4 regions of the Streptomyces sp. NPDC026673 genome follow, and region 1 is predicted to be linked to each of the others. Evidence: riboswitches for the same ligand, from Rfam matches in the RefSeq annotation. Region 1 holds a riboswitch; each other region holds the start of a gene.
The links. A riboswitch is a leader RNA that binds a small molecule or an ion and turns the genes downstream of it on or off. The one in region 1 is predicted to bind thiamine pyrophosphate.
Positions count from the first base shown of each region.

Region 1 (4,710 bases):
CGGGGAGGATGACAGTCTCGCTTCACCACAGGTCAGCGTCTGCCCAGGTGGGCCATGGTTCGCAGCCTCAGTCTTCCAAACCAGGGACATAGGGAGTGGCATCAGCGTGGTAGACGGCCACCTCCTCGACGTCGGACTTGAGCTGTACCGTCCCGTTGCTGCTGTATCCCCTGATGACGTCCCGGGCCTGCTCCCATCGCGCGCTGCCGTAGCGCTCGGACATCCGCAGAGCCCATTCGCGGCGCGTGGACCGGCGATCCCCCAAGAACGGGACCGCGAGGTGGCCTCGCGCGGCACCGCCCACCAGCGCCTGTCTGACGGGTGGCGTCACCGGCCACGCACCTGACAGCCCTGTCACCCGAATGGCCCAATATGAGGTGCCACCCACATGGGTGAAGATCAAGCTGGCTAGTGACCCAACCGAGGCAATGCGTGAAAGGGGAACCACATGCGCATTCGACGAATCCTCGCCGCCGTCATCGCCACGGTAGCCCTCGCCGGACTCGGCCTCACAGGCGCCGCCACCGCCACCGCCACCACCGCCGCCAGCCCCACACCGGGTGAGTGCCAGGACGGCGGCGGAACGGTCGATTGGGCGACCAACACCTGCAAGGGCGGTACGTACGACGGGCAGATGGTCGACTGAGCCCCCCCTGGGCGCCCCGCAGCCACGTGCTGCGGGGCGCTCCCGCGTGAGCGCAGCCGGAGAATCGCAGGGACCGTGCCGAGCCACCGTGCCCGCACCGGATGCGGGCCGGTGCCCGGCGCCGTCCTCGGGACGTGGAGGGGCGCTCGGTGATGACCGATGTCGACAGCTGCCGACAGCTCGGCAGCGGGTCAGGACGTTGGTCGATGAGACGGCCGCAGGTCACGGCCGCCGGCGGTCGGCTGCGGTTGTGCGGATCACGCGGCGTCGAGTTGAGCGGCCAGGAACACCGCTGCCACCGAAGGGCGGACTGCGTACGTTGCACCCGCGCTCCCCTCAGGAGCCTCCCACCAGTAGAACGGAAGCCGCCGCTCACTGTTGCTGTGTCCCTTGCTCATGCCGGACAGCACCCCTGCCACGCGCCGCGCCGGATCACTCTCGTTCGGCCCGCCCAGGACCTTGTCCACCAACTCGGTGCAGTGGATCCCCCGACCGGGATTGCGTAGCAGGTACTCGAACACCCGCCGGGCCTGCGGCGCGATTTCGGTCAAGAACGTCGCGGCGCGCTCCAAGTCCTCCGGACCCCACTCCGAGGCCTGGTAGTGCCCTGCTTCTCCAGCAGTGCCTGACCCATCGTGGATCAGTCTCGGTCAGATACGCCGTCATGCCCGCCCCCAACAATTCGCCCCAGCGTGTGTGTCGTTCGCACCGTACAGATCCGCCAGGACACCGCGTGTCGAATCCGTGGGGAAGTTCTATCGGCAAGCAGTTCAGCAGAGGAAGCGCACAGGTCAAGAGGAGGACGGGACGCCGCCATGGAGCGCCTTCCAGGCGCCGGCGCCGACGCAGCGGCTGACATGCATGGTCTCGTCCGCGTTGTCGTGGTGATCTGAGACGTGCGGCGGTCTCGAATGTGTGTGCGAATTATTTGAACGTTCAGAACACCTGCGTGCGATCCGGCTGTATCGACAGATGCGGCTCGACAGCTGTGGACGCGAAGATCCGCGAGGCCCATGCGGCTGCGCGCTCCCGAAGCCGTCCCACAGCGAGGGCCGCGACCTCTGGGCCGTCTCCGGGTCGTGAAAGATCGGCCGAGGTCGACAGGGGACGCCTGAGGGTGACGGGAGCCTCACCCATCTGACCTGGGCGGCCCCAAACGATCTGCGACACTGGACGCACCATGCCTGCACCCGGAGAACTCACATTCGTCGCCCCGCGCGGAGCCAAGAAGCCGCCGCGGCACCTTGCCGACCTCTCGCCCGAGGAGCGCCGGGAGGCGGTCGCGGAACTGGGGGAGAAGCCGTTCCGTGCGAAGCAGCTCTCGCAGCACTACTTCGCGCGCTACGCCGACGACCCCGCCGCGTGGACGGACATCCCGGCCGCGGCGCGCGGCAAGCTGGCGGAGGGGCTGCTGCCGGACCTGATGTCGGTCGTGCGGCACAGCAGCACCGACAACGACACGACGCGCAAGACGCTGTGGCGGCTGTTCGACGGGACTCTGGTCGAGTCGGTGCTGATGCGCTACCCGGACCGGGTGACGATGTGCATCAGCTCGCAGGCGGGCTGCGGCATGAACTGCCCGTTCTGCGCCACCGGCCAGGCCGGCCTGGACCGGAACCTGTCGACCGGGGAGATCGTGCACCAGATCGTGGCGGGCATGCGCTCGCTGCGGGACGGCGAGATCCCGGGCGGGCCCGCGCGGCTGTCCAACATCGTGTTCATGGGCATGGGCGAGCCGCTGGCCAACTACAAGCGGGTCGTCGGCGCCATCCGCCGGCTGACCGACCCGGAGCCCGACGGCCTGGGGCTGTCTCAGCGGGGCATCACGGTGTCGACGGTGGGCCTGGTCCCGGCGATGCTGCGCTTCGCGGACGAGGGCTTCAAGTGCCGGCTCGCGGTGTCGCTGCACGCGCCCGACGACGAGCTGCGCGACACTCTGGTGCCGGTGAACACCCGCTGGAAGGTGCGCGAGGTGCTGGACGCCGCGTGGCACTACGCGGACGTGTCCGGCCGCCGGGTCTCGATCGAGTACGCGCTGATCCGGGACATCAACGACCAGGCGTGGCGGGCCGACCTGCTGGGCCGGCTGCTCAAGGGGCGCCGCGTCCACGTCAACCTGATCCCGCTCAACCCGACCCCCGGCTCGAAGTGGACGGCCTCGCGGCCCGAGGACGAGCGGGCGTTCGTGGCGGCGCTGGAAGCGCACGGCGTGCCCGTGACCGTCCGGGACACCCGCGGTCAGGAGATCGACGGCGCCTGCGGTCAGCTGGCGGCTTCCGAGCGCTGATCCGCGCTTGCTATCGTGACGGTCGTTTGCGGCCGTTTGCCGTGACATCACACAAAAGAACATCCGACAGGGGAGCGCAGACAGCGCTGAGAGTGCGGCAGAGCCGCAGACCCTCGGACCTGATCCGGGTCATACCGGCGTAGGGAGTCACACATGAGCACCACCCGTCGGCGTGCGGCCGGCACCGTCCTCGTCGTCGCGCTCGGCGCGACCGCGCTCGCCGCCTGCGGCAGCGACGGCGGCGACACCGCCGAGGGCGGCAGCACCTCCAAGACCGTGACGCTGGTCAGCCACGACTCCTTCGCCGCGTCGAAGGGCGTGCTGAAGGAGTTCACGAAGCAGACCGGCTACACCGTCAAGGTGCTGCGCGGCGGCGACGCCGGCGCCGCGGTCAACCAGGCCGTGCTGTCCAAGGGCAACCCGCAGGGCGACGTCTTCTTCGGCGTCGACAACACGCTGCTGTCCCGCGCCCTCGACAACGACCTCTTCGAGCCGTACGAGGCCAAGGGCCTCGACAAGGTGCCCGCGGGGCTACAGCTCGACGCCGCGAAGCACCGCGTCACGCCCATCGACTTCGGCGACGTCTGCGTCAACTACGACCGGAAGTACTTCGCCGAGCACAAGCTCGCCGTGCCGGAGAGCTTCGACGACCTCGTCAAGCCCGAGTACAAGGACCTCCTGGTCACGGAGAACGCCGCCACCTCCTCCCCGGGCCTCGCCTTCCTCCTCGCCACCACAGCGAAGTACGGCGACGAGGGCTGGCAGGACTACTGGAAGAAGCTCAAGGCCAACGGCGTCCAGGTCGTCGACGGCTGGGAGCAGGCGTACTACGACACCTTCTCCGGCGCCGGGGGCGGCAAGGGCGACAAGCCGCTCGTCGTGTCCTACGCCTCCAGCCCGCCCGCCGAGGTGCTCGGCCTGAAGACGCAGCCCGCGCAGGGGCCGACGGGCGTCGCGACCGGCACCTGCTTCCGGCAGATCGAGTTCGCGGGCCTGCTCAAGGGCGCGAAGAACACCGAGGGCGGCAAGGCGCTGGTCGACTTCCTGCTGGGCCGCGCCTTCCAGGAGGACATGCCGCTGAACATGTTCGTCAACCCGGTCCGCGACGACGCGGAGCTGCCCGAGGTCTTCACCAAGTACGCGCCCGCCATCAGCGATCCGGCCACCGTCGCGCCGGAGAAGATCGCCGAGAACCGGGAGCAGTGGGTCAAGTCGTGGTCCTCGCTCGTGCTGAAGTAACGAAGACCGCCGGGGGGACGCGCGCGAAGGCGGCGGCCGTCCGGCCGCCGGCGGTGCGGCTGGGCCTGATGGCCGTGCCGGTCGCCTTCTTCGCGCTGTTCTTCGGCTATCCGGTCGCCGCCATCGTCACCCGCGGGCTCCGCGAGGGCGGACGGTGGCGGTTCGGCCGGTTCGCCGACGTCCTGGGCGAGCCCGACATCCTGCACGTGCTGTGGTTCACCTGCTGGCAGGCGGCCGCGTCCACCGCGCTCACCCTGGCGATCGCGCTGCCCGGCGCCTATGTCTTCGCCCGCTTCGACTTCCCCGGCAAGCAGGTGCTGCGCGCGGTGGTGACCGTGCCCTTCGTGCTGCCGACCGTCGTCGTCGGTTCGGCCTTCCTCGCGCTGCTCGGGCGCGGCGGGCTGCTGGACGAACTGTGGGGCGTGCGCCTGGACACCACGGTGTGGGCGATCCTCCTCGCCCACGTCTTCTTCAACTACGCCGTGGTCGTACGGACCGTGGGCGGGCTGTGGGCACAGCTCGACCCCCGGCAGGAGGA
Region 1 covers NZ_JBEZXR010000005.1:220,846-225,555, forward strand. Annotated here, with positions in the region: gene AB0F62_RS06715 (hypothetical protein) at 68-223, opposite strand; gene AB0F62_RS06720 (hypothetical protein) at 449-646, shown strand; gene AB0F62_RS06725 (DUF6416 domain-containing protein) at 904-1,218, opposite strand; gene rlmN (23S rRNA (adenine(2503)-C(2))-methyltransferase RlmN) at 1,827-2,933, shown strand; TPP riboswitch at 2,992-3,096, shown strand; gene AB0F62_RS06735 (thiamine ABC transporter substrate-binding protein) at 3,087-4,172, shown strand; gene AB0F62_RS06740 (iron ABC transporter permease) at 4,241-4,710, shown strand, end outside.

Region 2 (4,710 bases), on a different contig from region 1:
GCCGGACCAGTTCATAGGCGTAGTCGACACCCTCGGGGTGCCGCTGCCACTCCCCCATGGGGTCGCCGGGCGGGTCCCCGCGCAGCGCGAGCATGTTGCGGATGCCCGCGTCCGCGTACTGGCCGATGATATTGCGCAGCTCGGCGATGGAGTGGTCGACGGCGGTGAGGTGGGCCACGGGGGTCAGGGTGGTGTCGGAGGCGATCCGCTCGGTCGCCCGGACCGTGCCCTCGCGGGACTTGCCGCCCGCGCCGTAGGTGACGGAGACGAAGGTCGGGCCCACCGCCTCGATACGGCGGATCGCGTTCCAGAGCGTCCGCTCGCCCTTCTCGGTCCTCGGCGCCATGAACTCGAACGAGTACGAACGCTCGCCAGAGGCCAGCAGCTCACGAATGGTGACCGCGTGATCGGTCCTTGTCGAGGCGGTTCCGAGGGCCATGCGCCTCAGGCTATCGGCGAGGGCTGGGCCGTCCCAACAGACGACGCGAAAATGTCCACTCCTTGGACATGCGGCGCTCGCACCCCGAGACGTCGCGGACCGGCGACCCGGCCCTAATCCCCCGCCCGGCCCTTGATCAGTCCCGGCTCGGTGCCGGCTCAGTCCTCGTACGAGCGCACCCGCTTGGCCAGCTCGGCCGCCGCCGCGCCCGGGTCGTCCGCCTCGGTGACGGCCCGTACGACGACGATCCTGCGGGCGCCGGCGTCCAGCACCTGCTCCACGTTGGACAGGTCGATCCCGCCGATGGCGAACCACGGCCGGTCCGTGCCCAGGCCCGCCGCGTAGCGGACCAGGCCCAGGCCGGGTGCGGGCCGGCCGGGCTTGGTGGGGGTGGGCCACACCGGCCCGGTGCAGAAGTAGTCCGCACCGGGCTCCACGGCGGCGGCCGCCGCCTCGGACTCCGAGTGGCAGGACCGCCCGATGATCACCTCGTCGCCCAGGAGCGCGCGGGCGGCCGGCACGGGCAGGTCGCCCTGGCCCAGATGGAGGACGTCCGCCCCGGCGGCGTGCGCCACGTCGGCGCGGTCGTTCACCGCGAGCAGTCTGCCGTGCCGTCCGCACTCCTCCGAGAGGACCGCGAGGTACTCCAGTTCCTCGCGGGCCTCCAGGCTCTTGTCGCGCAGCTGGATGACGTCGACCCCGGAGGCCAGCACGGCCTCCGCGAACGCGGCGAACTCCGCCAGGCCGCCCTGGCGCTTGCGCGCGTCGGTGCACAGGTAGAGCCGGGCGTCGGCAAGCTGGGCGCGGGCGCTCGTGCTCGTACTCGTACTCATGCGGGCGGGTCCCCTCGGGTGGCTGCGGACGACGGGTCGGGGCGGTCGGTCAGACGGCGAGCGCCTGGGCGCGGCGCTTCACCTCGGTACCGCGGTTTTCCCGCAGCGCCTGGACGGGGGTGCCGGGCAGGCTCTCGTCCGGGGTGAACAGCCACTCCAGGGTCTCTTCGTCGCTGAACCCGTCGTCCTTGAGCACGGTGAGCGTGCCTGCGAGGCCCTTCACGATCTTCCCCTCGCCGATGAAGTCGGCGGGGACCATCAGCACCCGGTTCTCACCGCGGCGCACGGCGATGAGCTGGCCCTCCTTGATGAGCTGGCGGACCCGGGTCACCTCCACGTCGAGGCGCTCGGCGATCTCGGGGACGTTCAGCCAGGAAGGAATGAGGGAGTCAATCTTTGCGTCGATCTCGGTCACAGGACAAGCGTGCCATCCCGGACCGACACCTTGGAACCGCTCGCGCCACGCATTGCTCCGTCCTGACGGGTCCGCTACGCGCCGGCAACCCCCGCGGGACCCGCTCCGGACCCGCTCGCGGCCCGTCGGGAGCCGGAATCCGGGAGCCGGGAGCGGAATCCGGGAGCCGGGAGCCGGGAGCCGACCGGTGGCTCAGACGACCGCGGCCCGCAGTTGGACCGCGGGGTCGGCGGCCAGCGCCTCGTCGAGGCGGACGCCGCGGGCGACCAGTTTGCGGGCCTGGGCCAGGTCGCGGGGCCGTCCCACGGCGAAGAGCGCGACCAGCCGCCCGTCCCGAAGCCACAGCACCGACCAGGCGGGCCCGTCCGGGTCGCCGCGCAGCAGCATGTCGTCGGAGTCCACGTGGTACCCCGCGTACTGCACGAAACGGCCGAACTGCTCCGACCAGAAGTAGGGAACGGGGTCGTACACCTCGTCACCGCCCAGGATGTTCGCGGCGGCGGTACGGGGCCCCTGCACCGCGTTGTCCCAGTGGTGGATCAGCAGCCGCTCCCCGTACCGCGCCGACGGGAAGGACGCGCAGTCCCCCACGGCGTACACGTCCGTCACCGAGGTGCGCAGCCGGTCGTCGGCGAGGACCGCGCGGTCCGGCCCGAGGTCGACGCCCGAACCGGCCAGCCACCCGGTCGCGGGCCGGGCGCCGATCCCGACGACGACCGCCTCGGCGGCGAGGACGCTGCCGTCCGCGAGGCGCACCGCCCCCCGCTCGACGGAGGAGACGACCGCGCCGGTGCGCAGGTCGACGCCCGCCTCCGCGTACCAGCCGCGCATGCGTTCGGCGATCCGCGGCGGCAAAATCCCGGCGAGCGGGCGGTCGGCCGCCTCCACGACGGTCACCTCGCACCCGGCGAGGCGGGCGGCGGTCGCGAACTCGGCACCGATCCAGCCCGCGCCGACCACCACGACCCGGTGCCGGCCCTCCAGCACGGGCCGCAGCGCGGTGGCGTCGTCCAGGGTGCGCAGCACGTGCACACCGGGCGTGCCCTCGCTGCCGGGGAGCATGACCGGCTCGGCGCCGCTGGCGAGGACGAGCTTGTCGTACCCGACCGGGCCGCCGTCGGTCAGGACCTGCCGCTCGCCGGGCCGCAGAGCGCTCGCATGGCGTCCGAGCAGCAGCTCGACCCCGATGCCGGCGAAGTCGACATCCAGCAGCGGACCCTCGTCGGCGCCGAAGAGCACGCCCTTCGACAGCGGTGGCCGGTCGTACGGGGGATGCCGTTCCGCGCCGAGCAGCGTGATCGTCCCGCCCCAGCCCTGCTCGCGCAGGGACACGGCGGTCTGGACTCCGGCCATTCCGGCCCCGACGACGACGACGCGCTGCTCGCTGCTGCTGGTCACGCGATCACCGTAACGCCGCGGGGGCGCCGTCCGGGCGTACCAGTGCCCTACTCGCTGCGGATGGTGCGTACTAAGGTGGCCGGAGAGCACTCGCGGGAGCCCGGCGCACCGGGCTGAGAGGGCGGCTGGGCGGCCGCCGACCGTACGAACCTGATCCGGGTCATGCCGGCGAAGGGAGGAGCGGGAACATCATGCACCGTCATGACGTCGTCGTGATCGGCGGCGGGATCATCGGGCTGGTCACCGCGTGGCGGGCCGCCGGACGCGGCCTGCGGACGGTGGTGGCGGACCCCGAACCGGGCGGCGGCGCCGCCCGGGTGGCCGCGGGAATGCTGGCCCCGGTCACGGAGGTGCAGTACGGCGAGCAGGCGCTGCTGGAGCTCAACCTCGCCGCGGCGCGCCGCTACCCGTCCTTCGTGGCGGAGCTGGAGGAGGCCACGGGACTCGGCCTCGGCTACCGCACCTGCGGCACCCTCGCCGTCGCCCTGGACGCCGACGACCGCGCGCAGCTGCGCGAACTCCACGCGTTCCAGGACTCCTTGGGCCTGCGGTCGGAGTGGATCAGCGGTCGCGAGTGCCGGCGCCTGGAGCCGATGCTCGCCCCCGGCGTGCGCGGCGGGCTGCGGGTGGACGGCGACCACCAGGTCGACCCGCGACGCCTGGCCGCGGCGCTGCTGCGCGCCTGCGAGCTGTCCGGGGTGACGTTCCGGCGGTCCCGGGTGGAGCGCGTGGACGTCGCCGGGGACCGCGCGCACGGAGTCGTCCTCGAGGACGGCACACGGCTCGCCGCCGGGCAGGTGGTGCTGGCCGCCGGCAGTCTCAGCGGGCGGATCGGCGGGCTGCCCGAGCACGCGCTCCCGCCCGTGCGGCCGGTGAAGGGACAGGTGCTGCGGCTGCGGGTGCCGCCGGCGTACGCGCCGTTCCTGTCCCGGACGGTACGGGCCGTGGTGCGCGGCGGGCACGTCTACCTCGTCCCGCGCGAGAACGGGGAACTGGTCGTCGGGGCCACCAGCGAGGAGATGGGCTGGGACACCACGGTCACCGCCGGCGGGGTCTACGAACTGCTCCGCGACGCCCACGAATTGCTGCCCGGCATCACCGAACTGCCGCTGGCCGAGACACAGGCCGGGCTGCGTCCCGGCACACCCGACAACGCCCCGCTGCTGGGCCGCGGCGCGCTGGACGGCCTGGTGATCGCCACCGGGCACCACCGCAACGGCGTGCTGCTCACGCCGCTGACCGGCGACGTGATGGCCGAGATCCTCACCGGGGCGGACGCTCCCGCGCCGGCCCGGCCCTTCTCCCCCGACCGCTTCACGCCCCAGGAGCAGTACGCATGACCGCCCCCCTCCTCCTGTCCGTCTCCGTCAACGGCGAGGCCCGGGAGGTCGCCGAGGGCGTCACCCTCGACCGCCTCGTCGCGACCCTGACCGCCGCCCCGTCCGGTGTGGCGGCCGCGCTCAACGAGACCGTCGTCCCGCGCGCCCAGTGGCCCGCGACCCCGCTCCGCGACGGCGACCGCGTCGAGGTCCTCACCGCAGTCCAGGGAGGCTGACCACCATGGCCGACGACCCGCTGATCATCGACGGCACCGCCTTCGACTCGCGCCTGATCATGGGCACGGG
Region 2 covers NZ_JBEZXR010000033.1:78,538-83,247, reverse strand. Annotated here, with positions in the region: gene metF (methylenetetrahydrofolate reductase [NAD(P)H]) at 1-439, opposite strand, end outside; gene thiE (thiamine phosphate synthase) at 598-1,272, opposite strand; gene AB0F62_RS22705 (Rv2175c family DNA-binding protein) at 1,322-1,687, opposite strand; gene AB0F62_RS22700 (FAD-dependent oxidoreductase) at 1,880-3,040, opposite strand; TPP riboswitch at 3,168-3,280, shown strand; gene thiO (glycine oxidase ThiO) at 3,277-4,425, shown strand; gene thiS (sulfur carrier protein ThiS) at 4,422-4,640, shown strand; gene AB0F62_RS22685 (thiazole synthase) at 4,646-4,710, shown strand, end outside.
Region 2: linked by a shared signal. The riboswitch ahead of thiO (glycine oxidase ThiO) and the one ahead of AB0F62_RS06735 (thiamine ABC transporter substrate-binding protein) in region 1 are both predicted to bind thiamine pyrophosphate.

Region 3 (4,710 bases), on a different contig from region 1:
ACCGACGGCAAGCAGGTCCGTGTGACCTGGCGAGCGGCCGGTGACGGCGGATTCCCGGTCATCGGCTACACCGTGGCCCTCGGCGACGGAACCACCGCGCACGTTCCCGCCACCACGGACACGGCGCTGCTCACCACCACGGGCAAGGCCAAGGCCCACACGGCCACCGTCACCGCGGTGACCCTGGCCGGAACCTCGGACGCCGCCGCGACCACCACGGTGACCGCTTCGGCGGAGGCTTCCACGTCCGCCGCCGACCCGGCGTACGAGCCGTCCCCCTTCCCGGACGAGACGCTCAAGGCGAACTACGCCTCGGACAAGTGGCCGGGAACCGGCGACGGGACCGACTACTTCTACGGGCTGCTCAACGGCTTCGAGGACCTCGACTCCGACATCCTCGCCGCCAACACCAAGGTGCCGGGCGGCACCCCGCTCACCGCTCAGAACGACCGGATCGCGGTGCGCATCAACAACGCGGCGACGCAGAAGGAGGTGGACCGCGCCGAGGTCGACGCGACCAACAGCTCCACCGTCACGATGGCCGACGGCCTGGGCTCCCGGCTCGGCCAGATCTACCTGGACGCGCTGAACGGCGGCCGGCTGCCGAAGACCGGCGCGCTGTTCTCCCGCGTCACGCAGGGCCTCGACAAGGGCGGTGCGGCGAAGGACCACTTCGGCTACCAGCGCCCGTATGTGCGGCTCGGGTTCGTCGGGGACGGCGGCGCCGTCTACGAGTCGCAGGACGGCTCCTACGGCAGCCTCACCACCAGTGGTTCGTACCCCAGCGGCCACACCTACGGCGGCTACGAGGCGGGGACCATCCTCGCCACGCTCCTGCCGGAGCTGGCACCGTCGATTCTCGCCCGCACCTCGGAGTACGGGGACAACCGCATCGTCCTCGGGTTCCACTACCCGCTCGACGTCATGGGCGGCCGCATCGCCGCACAGGCCACGGTCGCGCACCGGTGGGCGGACCCCGACTTCGCGAAGCTGCTGACGCAGGCCCACACCGAGATGGAGAACGTACTGCTCGCCGCCTGCGAGAAGGAGGGGTACGGCGACACGCTCGAGGCCTGCGAGGGCGACTCCTACGCCGGTCTGAACACCGCGCAGCACGTCGACCTGTACACGCAGCGCCTGGACTACGGGTTCTCCAAGGTGGGGAAGTCCGGGCAGGCCCTCAAGGCGCCGTCCGACGCGGCGGCCCTGCTGGTCACGGCCTTCCCGGACCTGACGACCGCGCAGCGCACCCAGATCCTCGAGCAGACCGCGACGGACTCCGGCTCCCCGCTGGACCTCACCGCGGACGGCGGGGAGAGCTGGGAGCGGATCAACCTGGCGGCCGCGATGGCGGCGCAGGTCGTCGTCGACGCCGACGGGTCGGTCAAGGTGACGAACCACGCGGACGCCACCAAGGCCAGTGTCGCCGACGCCAAGGCGATCAAGGTCGGAGGCGTCGCGATCGACGGGTTCGACCCGGCCGTGTCGACGTACGTCGTCGACTGGCCGAAGAACAGGAAGCTCCCGGCCCTGTCCGCCGTACCGGCCGAGTCCGGCGCGCGGGTGAAGGTCACCGAGGGCAGCCCGGTCCTCTCGTCGAACGGGCACCGGTTCACCACCCGCACCATCAAGGTGACCTCGGCCAACGGTTCGGTCACCCGGACCTACACGGTCGGATTCCAGCTCACGGACCGCGACGACCGTCCGGTCGCGGCCGGCGGCAACGGCGGTGACCGCGTCACCGCGGCCGACCTGTTGAGCCGGGGAGGCAACGGAGCGGGCTCGGCCGGCGGCGCCGGATTCTGGGCGCCGTCGACGGAGTGGGCGAACCCCATGTGGATCCCTCGGGGGTAGCGCCCGCGTGACCGGCGGACCCGCCGCGCCCCCTGGGGCCGCGGAAGGATCCCGCCGACCCCCGGGAGGTGCACCGCCACCGGCGGCCGGCCCCTCCGGGTGAACGACACCCGTTCACCCGGAGGGGCCGTCGGCATGTCGGCACGGCCGTTCAGGGCGGCGGTCGTCCGCGAGGGCGTCCGAAGGGATCGCGGCCGGGCCCGCCGCGGCACGACGAGCGCGGTCCCCGGCCGATCCCTCGCGGACGATCCCTCGCGGACGATCACGGCCGCGCCCGACACACCGTCAGACATTCACGACAAATGACCGTGTCGACCGCGTCGACCGCGCGGCCTCGCCGTTGTCGTCCCCGCCCCCCGACACGCCGGGCATCACCGTCGGGTTAGTCTGTCCCTCGCACCGGACACGGGGTGCCCCATCAGGGGCTGAGATCACACCCGTCGAACCTGAACCAGTTCGTACTGGCGGAGGGATGTCTCCATGCCATTGGCGCATGTTTCCGGCGGTCTGCCCGCCGACACCCGACAGACCGTCTTCGACGGGCGCATGCCGGCGGCCGCCGGCGATCTGCGGATCGAGGCGCACGGCATACGGCCGGTCCCCGAGAGCAACCGCTACGGCGGCCCGGGGCGCCTGTTCACCGTGTGGTTCGCCCCCAACCTCACCATGACCGGTGTGTTCACCGGCACCATCGGCATTGTCCTCGGCCTGGACTTCGCCACCGCGCTCACCGCCGTGGTGCTCGGCACCGTGATCGGTGCGATACCCACCGCCTACCTGGGCACCTGGGGGAGCCGGACCGGTGCGGGGCAGTTGCCGCTGGCCCGTCTCGCCTTCGGCCGGGCCGTCGCGCTGCCCGGCCTCCTGCAGTGGCTCTCCTCGGTCGCGTGGGACGCGCTGATCGGGCTCTTCGGCGGGGACGCGCTGGCGCGGCTGTGCGGCCTGCCCTTCTGGGTCGGGGTCCTGCTCATGATGCTCGGCCAGGGCGCTCTCGGCGTCCTGGGCTACGAGGCCATCCACCGGCTCCAGATCGTCATGACCTTCGTGCTCGCCGTCGCCTTCGCCCTGATCGCCTGGAAGCTGCTCGACGGCGTCCACCCCGCGGCCACCGGCTCCGCCCATGGCGCCGACCGGGGTGGGGCGTTCGTCCTGACCAGCACCATCGCGCTGAGCCTGTCCCTGTCCTGGGCCCCGTACGCCAGCGACTTCAGCCGCTACCTGCCGCGGGCCACCTCCCGCTCGCGCATGTTCTGGTACACCCTGGCGGGCCTGGTGGTGTCCTTCGTGGCCGTCCAGGCCCTCGGGCTGTGGGGCGCGTCCGTCCTGACCGACCAGACCGCCGCCGGCGTGGCGGACCTGCTGGGCGGCGGGCCGCTGGGCGCGTTCGGGCTGCTCGCCGTGGCCCTCGCGGCCCTGTGCAGCAACGCCATGAACGACTACAGCGGATCCCTGGCCCTGCAGACCGTCGGTGTGCGCGTTCCGCGCCCGGCGGCGGCCGCCTTCGCCGCCGTACTCGGCTTCCCCCTCGTACTGTGGATGCACGCCGCCGACACCACCGCCCGCTTCCAGAACGTGCTGCTGTTCGTCGGCTACTGGATCCCCGGCTTCGTGGCGATCGTCATCGTCGACTGGCTGGCCCGGGCACGCGCACGGGCAGGCGCGGAGATCGACCTCGCCGCCGAGAGCGGCCGGCCGCAGCCCGGGCTGCCCGCCGTGGTCGCGTTCGTGGCCGCCTTCGCAGCGGCCGTGCCGTTCATGGACACCACCCTGTACGTCGGCCCGGTGGCGGAGGCCCTGCACGGCGCGGACCTCTCGTACTACGTGGCGTTCCTCGTGGCCCTGGCGGTGTACACCCCGCTGCGGCTGCGCCGGCGCTGGCGGCCCTGAGCCGCCGCGCCCCGAACCACCGACCACCGCAGACGCCCGCACCCCGTCCGTCTCCCGAGGAGCGACACCGCATGTCCCCGACTCCCGCCGATCACACGGCCTTCGCCGCGCAGGCGCTCTCCCGCGTACGGGACCGTTCCCCGCTGGTCCAGTGCCTGACCAACTCGGTGGTGACGGGGTTCACCGCCAACGTTCTGCTGGCGCTGGGCGCCTCACCCGCCATGGTCGACATCCCGGGGGAGGCCGGACCGTTCGCGCGGGTCGCCTCGGGCGTCCTGGTCAACCTCGGCACCCCGCACGCCGAGCAGCGCTCCGCCATGGTCGAAGCCGCGCGGGCGGCCACCTCGGACGACACCCCGTGGGTGCTCGACCCGGTGGCGGTCGGCGCGCTGCCGGTGCGCACCGCGCTGGCGCGCGAACTACTGGAGCTGCGGCCGACGATCGTACGGGGCAACGCCTCGGAGATCATCGCCCTGGCGGGAGCGGGTGGCGGCGGCCGCGGAGTGGACTCCTCCGACGGCGTCGAGGCGGCGGAGGAGACGGCACAGCGCCTGGCCGGTTCCACCGGCGGTGTGGTCGCCGTCTCCGGGCCCGTGGACTTCCTCACCGACGGGGTGCGTACGGCCCGCGTCGCCAACGGCGACGCGCTCCTCACCCGGGTGACGGGCGGGGGCTGTGCGCTGGGCGCCGTCATGGCCGCCTACGCGGCGGTCGACGAGGACCGGTTCGCGGCGACGGTGGCGGCCGTCACCGCCTACACGATCGCCGCCGAACTGGCCGCGAAGAAGGCCGCGGGGCCGGGCAGTTTCGCCGTGGAGTTCCTGGACGCGCTGGCCGCGCTGCGGGAGTCCGACATCGCCGAGCGGGCGTCGGTGTCGTGACGATGACGCCGGTCGATCTGTCGGTCTACCTGGTCACGGACGCGGACCAGTGCGGGGCCCGGGGCCGCGGCGTGGCCGAGACCGTCGC
Region 3 covers NZ_JBEZXR010000003.1:264,911-269,620, reverse strand. Annotated here, with positions in the region: gene AB0F62_RS04265 (glycoside hydrolase domain-containing protein) at 1-1,854, shown strand, start outside; TPP riboswitch at 2,251-2,344, shown strand; gene AB0F62_RS04260 (cytosine permease) at 2,335-3,741, shown strand; gene thiM (hydroxyethylthiazole kinase) at 3,813-4,622, shown strand; gene thiE (thiamine phosphate synthase) at 4,625-4,710, shown strand, end outside.
Region 3: linked by a shared signal. The riboswitch ahead of AB0F62_RS04260 (cytosine permease) and the one ahead of AB0F62_RS06735 (thiamine ABC transporter substrate-binding protein) in region 1 are both predicted to bind thiamine pyrophosphate.

Region 4 (4,710 bases), on a different contig from region 1:
CGCGGCGCCGGAGTACGAGCAGTTCGTCAAGGTCCGCGAGACCTTCGCGGAGCAGCGCCGCGAAGCGCGGACGTCGTCCGTGAACGGCCTCGGCTACGCGGCCGCCGCGGCCCCGGTCGCCGCGGACGGCCCCGGGGCCGGGCTGTTCGCGATCGTCGCCGTGCTCACGCCGATCCTCGCGGGCACGGCCGCCCTCATCTTCCTGGTGCTCGGGTACGCCCTGCGCTTCGGGCACCCCGAGCCGGCGATCGCGCCGCCGCTGCGGCAGGCCGGTTGGCTCTTCGCGGCCGTCGCCGCCTGTGGCATCGTCATCGGGATGATCGGGCTGCTGCTCACCGCGCTGCGCAACGGCTCGACCGCCCTCCACGACCCGCCCGACGACGAACCCCGCGACGTCGCGCTCGCCCGCGAGCTGTGGCGCCGGGCCCTGGTGGAGCGGGGGCTGCAGCCCTTCCTCACCGAGGCCCTCGCCAAGGCCGCCGACGCCGCCCCGACCGCACCCTCCCCGACCACGGGCCGCGACTCCCGCATGCCGCGGCTCGGTTACTCCCGCCCCGACTTCAGCAGCCCGGGCCCGGAATCCTCTCCCGAGCCCGGACACCGCTTCACCAGCCCCGACTTCTCCAGCCCGGACTTCTCCAGCCCCGACTACGGCGGCCCGGACCACGCGCCGGACTGACACGGCGGACCCGGGGGCGTTGTCGTACCCCCGTGCCACAGTGCGGGCATGGACACCGACCGGTTCTGGCAGCTGATCGAATCCGCCCGCTCCACCGCGGCGGCCGGCGGTGAGCCCTTCGACGTGGTGCTGGCGAAGGCGCTCACCCAACGCCCGGCGCAGGAGATCCTGGAGTACGCGGAACGTTTCGACGAGCTGCACGACGCCCTGTACCGCTGGGACGTCTGGGCCGCCGCTTACCTGATAGGCGGCGGCTGTTCCGACGACGGCTTCATGGACTTCCGGGCGGGGATGATCGCCCTCGGCCGCGCGTGGTACGAACGCGTCGCCGCCGAGCCGGACAGCCTGGCCGGGCATCCCGCCGTGGTCGAGGCCGCACGGGCCCACCGTGACGACGCCCTGTTCTACGAGGAGGTCAACTACGCGGCCGCCGACGCCTTCGAACGGCTCACCGGCGACCAGGACGCCTTCTACACCGCCTGGGCCGCGTACCGCCCCGCCGGCGCCGAGGCCGAGGCGGAACCGGACATGGGCGAGGACTTCGACTTCGACGACGACGCGGAGATGCACCGCCGGCTGCCCCGTCTGGCCCGTTTGTACCTCGGCCCGGACGGCGGCCGGGAGTAGCGCCGAGGCGGTCGGCGTTCGCCCCGCCGCCGCTCCTCCCCGCGGAGGGGGCGGACCCGCGACGCCCCAGGGGTCGCGGGCCCGCCCGGTACGGACGCCGTTGGTGCCCGGCGGGTCAGTCCGCGATCGGCAGATAGACCCGGTTGCCCGAGGCCGCGAACTCGCGGGACTTCTCCGCCATGCCGGCCTCGATCTCCTCGGCCGTGTCGCCGTGGCGGCGGCGGATGTCCTGGGAGATCTTCATCGAGCAGAATTTCGGCCCGCACATGGAGCAGAAGTGCGCGGTCTTGGCCGGCTCCGCCGGCAGGGTCTCGTCGTGGAACTCCCTGGCCGTGTCCGGGTCGAGGGCCAGGTTGAACTGGTCCTCCCAGCGGAACTCGAAGCGGGCGTCGGACAGCGCGTCGTCCCACTCCTGGGCGCCGGGGTGGCCCTTGGCCAGGTCGGCGGCGTGGGCGGCGATCTTGTAGGTGATGACGCCGGTCTTCACGTCGTCGCGGTCCGGCAGGCCCAGGTGCTCCTTGGGGGTGACGTAGCAGAGCATGGCCGTACCCCACCAGGCGATCATCGCGGCGCCGATGCCGGAGGTGATGTGGTCGTAGGCGGGCGCGATGTCGGTGGTGAGCGGGCCGAGGGTGTAGAACGGCGCCTCCTCGCAGATCTCCTGCTGGAGGTCGATGTTCTCCTTGATCTTGTGCATGGGGACGTGCCCCGGCCCCTCGATCATGGTCTGCACACCGTGCCGCTTGGCGATGGTGTTGAGCTCACCGAGCGTGCGCAGCTCCGCGAACTGGGCCTCGTCGTTGGCGTCCGCGATGGACCCCGGGCGCAGCCCGTCGCCCAGGGAGTACGTGACGTCGTAGGCGGCCAGGAGCTCGCAGAGCTCCTCGAAGTTCTCGTAGAGGAAGCTCTCCTTGTGGTGCGCGAGGCACCAGGCCGCCATGATCGAGCCGCCGCGGGAGACGATGCCCGTCTTGCGGCGGGCGGTCAGCGGGACGTACCGCAGCAGCACGCCGGCGTGGACGGTCATGTAGTCGACGCCCTGCTCTGCCTGTTCGACGACGGTGTCCCGGTAGATCTCCCAGGTCAGCTCCTCGGCCTTGCCGTCGACCTTCTCCAGCGCCTGGTAGAGGGGGACGGTGCCGATGGGGACGGGGGAGTTGCGCAGCACCCACTCACGGGTGGTGTGGATGTTGCGGCCGGTGGAGAGGTCCATGACCGTGTCGGCCCCCCAGCGGGTGGCCCAGGTCATCTTCTCCACCTCCTCCTCGATGGAGGAGGTGACGGCCGAGTTGCCGATGTTGGCGTTCACCTTCACCAGGAACCGCTTGCCGATGATCATCGGCTCGGTCTCCGGGTGGTTGACGTTCGCCGGCAGGACGGCGCGTCCCGCCGCGATCTCCTGGCGGACGACCTCGGGGGAGACGTTCTCGCGGATCGCGACGTACTCCATCTCCGGGGTGATCTCGCCCCGGCGCGCGTACGCCAGTTGGGTCACCGGCCGCCCGGGCCCGCCGCGCCGCGGGAGGCGGGGACGGCCGGGGAAGACGGCGTCCAGATTGCGCAGACCGCCGCGCGGTGAGGTGTGTTTGACCCCGTCGTCCTCGGGGCGGACGGGGCGGCCGGGGTACTCCTCGGTGTCGCCGCGGGCGACGATCCAGTTCTCCCGCAGCGGCGGGAGGCCGCGGCGGACGTCGGTGGTGACGGTCGGATCGGTGTACGGGCCGGACGTGTCGTACAGCGTCACGTCCCGGCCGTTGGTCAGGTGCACCCGGCGGACGGGGACCTTGATGTCCGGGCGGGACCCGGTCACATAGCCCTTGTGCCAGCCGATTTCGCGCGCGTGTGCATCCTGCATGGTCATGAGACCCACTCCCTACGCCGGCATTACCCGGTAACAGGTTCAGCGGTCGGCGCAGCTGGTGGCCCTCGGCCGGTCAGCGCCCTCTCAGCCCGGTGCTCCGAGCTCCCGCGTTTGCAAAGGTGCCTCAACGCTAGCGGGTCCTCGCTGACGCGCACCAGGGGGTGTTGCGATGATCGGGTCGTGGACTCCGCTCACTCGCACGCACACGCCCATGGCCACGGCCACGGCCCGGTACCTCCGGTCTCCAGGCATCTGCGGAAGGTCATCACCGCGATCCTGGTCCCCTTCGTCGCGGCGGTCGTGGCCGGCCTCGTGGTGCTCTGGCCCGGCGGTGTGCCGGCGCACGACCGCACCGGGGTCGGCTTCGACCAGCAGACGCAGTCCGGACGGGTGGTGAAGACCGAGGACGTCAAGTGCTCGGACGTGAACGCCGAACCCGGCGCCGCGCCCGGCACCGAGACCGCCCCCTCCCCGGGCCCGTCGGCGGCTCCGTCGTCCGGGCCGGCGATCTGCCAGCGCGCGACGATCGAGGTCACCTCGGGCAAGGACCGCGGGCGCACCTTCACGGAGATCGTGCAGCCCACCCAGACAAGGCACTACACGCAGAACCAGAAGGTGCTGCTGGCGTACGCGCCGCAGGCGCCGCGCGAACTGCAGTACTCGGTGACCGACGTCGACCGGGCGTTCCCGCTGTGGCTGCTGGCCGGCATCTTCGCGGCCGTGGTGGTCCTGGTCGGCCGGCTGCGCGGGGTCCTGGCGCTGGTCGCGCTGGTCATCAGCTTCGCGGTGCTGACGCTGTTCATCCTCCCGGCGATCCTGCACGGCAGCAATCCGCTGCTGGTGGCGGTGATCGGCGGCAGCGCCATCATGCTGATCGCGCTCTACATGTGCCACGGCCTCAACGCCCGTACCTCGGTGGCGGTCCTGGGCACCCTGTGCTCGCTGCTGCTGATCGGCGTCCTGGGCTCGGTCTTCATCGACTGGGCGGTGCTCAGCGGCAACACCTCGGACGAGACTGGGCTGATCCACGCCCTCTACCCGGACATCGAGATCCGCGGTCTGCTGCTGGCCGGCATCATCATCGGTTCGCTGGGCGTGCTGGACGACGTGACGGTGACCCAGACCTCGGCGGTGTGGGAGCTGCGGGAGGCGGACCCGGGCGCGAGCCGGCGCCGGCTGTACTCGGCGGCGATGCGCATCGGGCGCGACCACATCGCCTCTGTCGTCAACACCCTGGTGCTGGCCTACGCGGGCGCGGCGCTGCCGCTGCTGCTGCTCTTCTCCATCGCGCAGCGCGGTGTGCTCGCGGTGGCGGGCAGCGAACTGGTGGCCGAGGAGATCGTGCGGACCCTGGTGGGCAGCATCGGGCTGGTGGTGGCGGTGCCGTTGACGACGGCGCTCGCCGTCCTGGTGGTGTCGGCGGACCGCGGCGGCGGCGACACTGTTCCCGGGGGCACCGGACGCGGGCACCGGCGCCGCGCCAAGTGACCCGGGAGGGGGCGGGAACGTGGTCGGACTGCAGGGCCGGGTGACCGGGACGGTC
Region 4 covers NZ_JBEZXR010000002.1:104,965-109,674, reverse strand. Annotated here, with positions in the region: gene AB0F62_RS02040 (hypothetical protein) at 1-679, shown strand, start outside; gene AB0F62_RS02035 (DUF4240 domain-containing protein) at 728-1,306, shown strand; gene thiC (phosphomethylpyrimidine synthase ThiC) at 1,422-3,167, opposite strand; TPP riboswitch at 3,160-3,286, opposite strand; gene AB0F62_RS02025 (YibE/F family protein) at 3,348-4,655, shown strand; gene AB0F62_RS02020 (hypothetical protein) at 4,675-4,710, shown strand, end outside.
Region 4: linked by a shared signal. The riboswitch ahead of thiC (phosphomethylpyrimidine synthase ThiC) and the one ahead of AB0F62_RS06735 (thiamine ABC transporter substrate-binding protein) in region 1 are both predicted to bind thiamine pyrophosphate.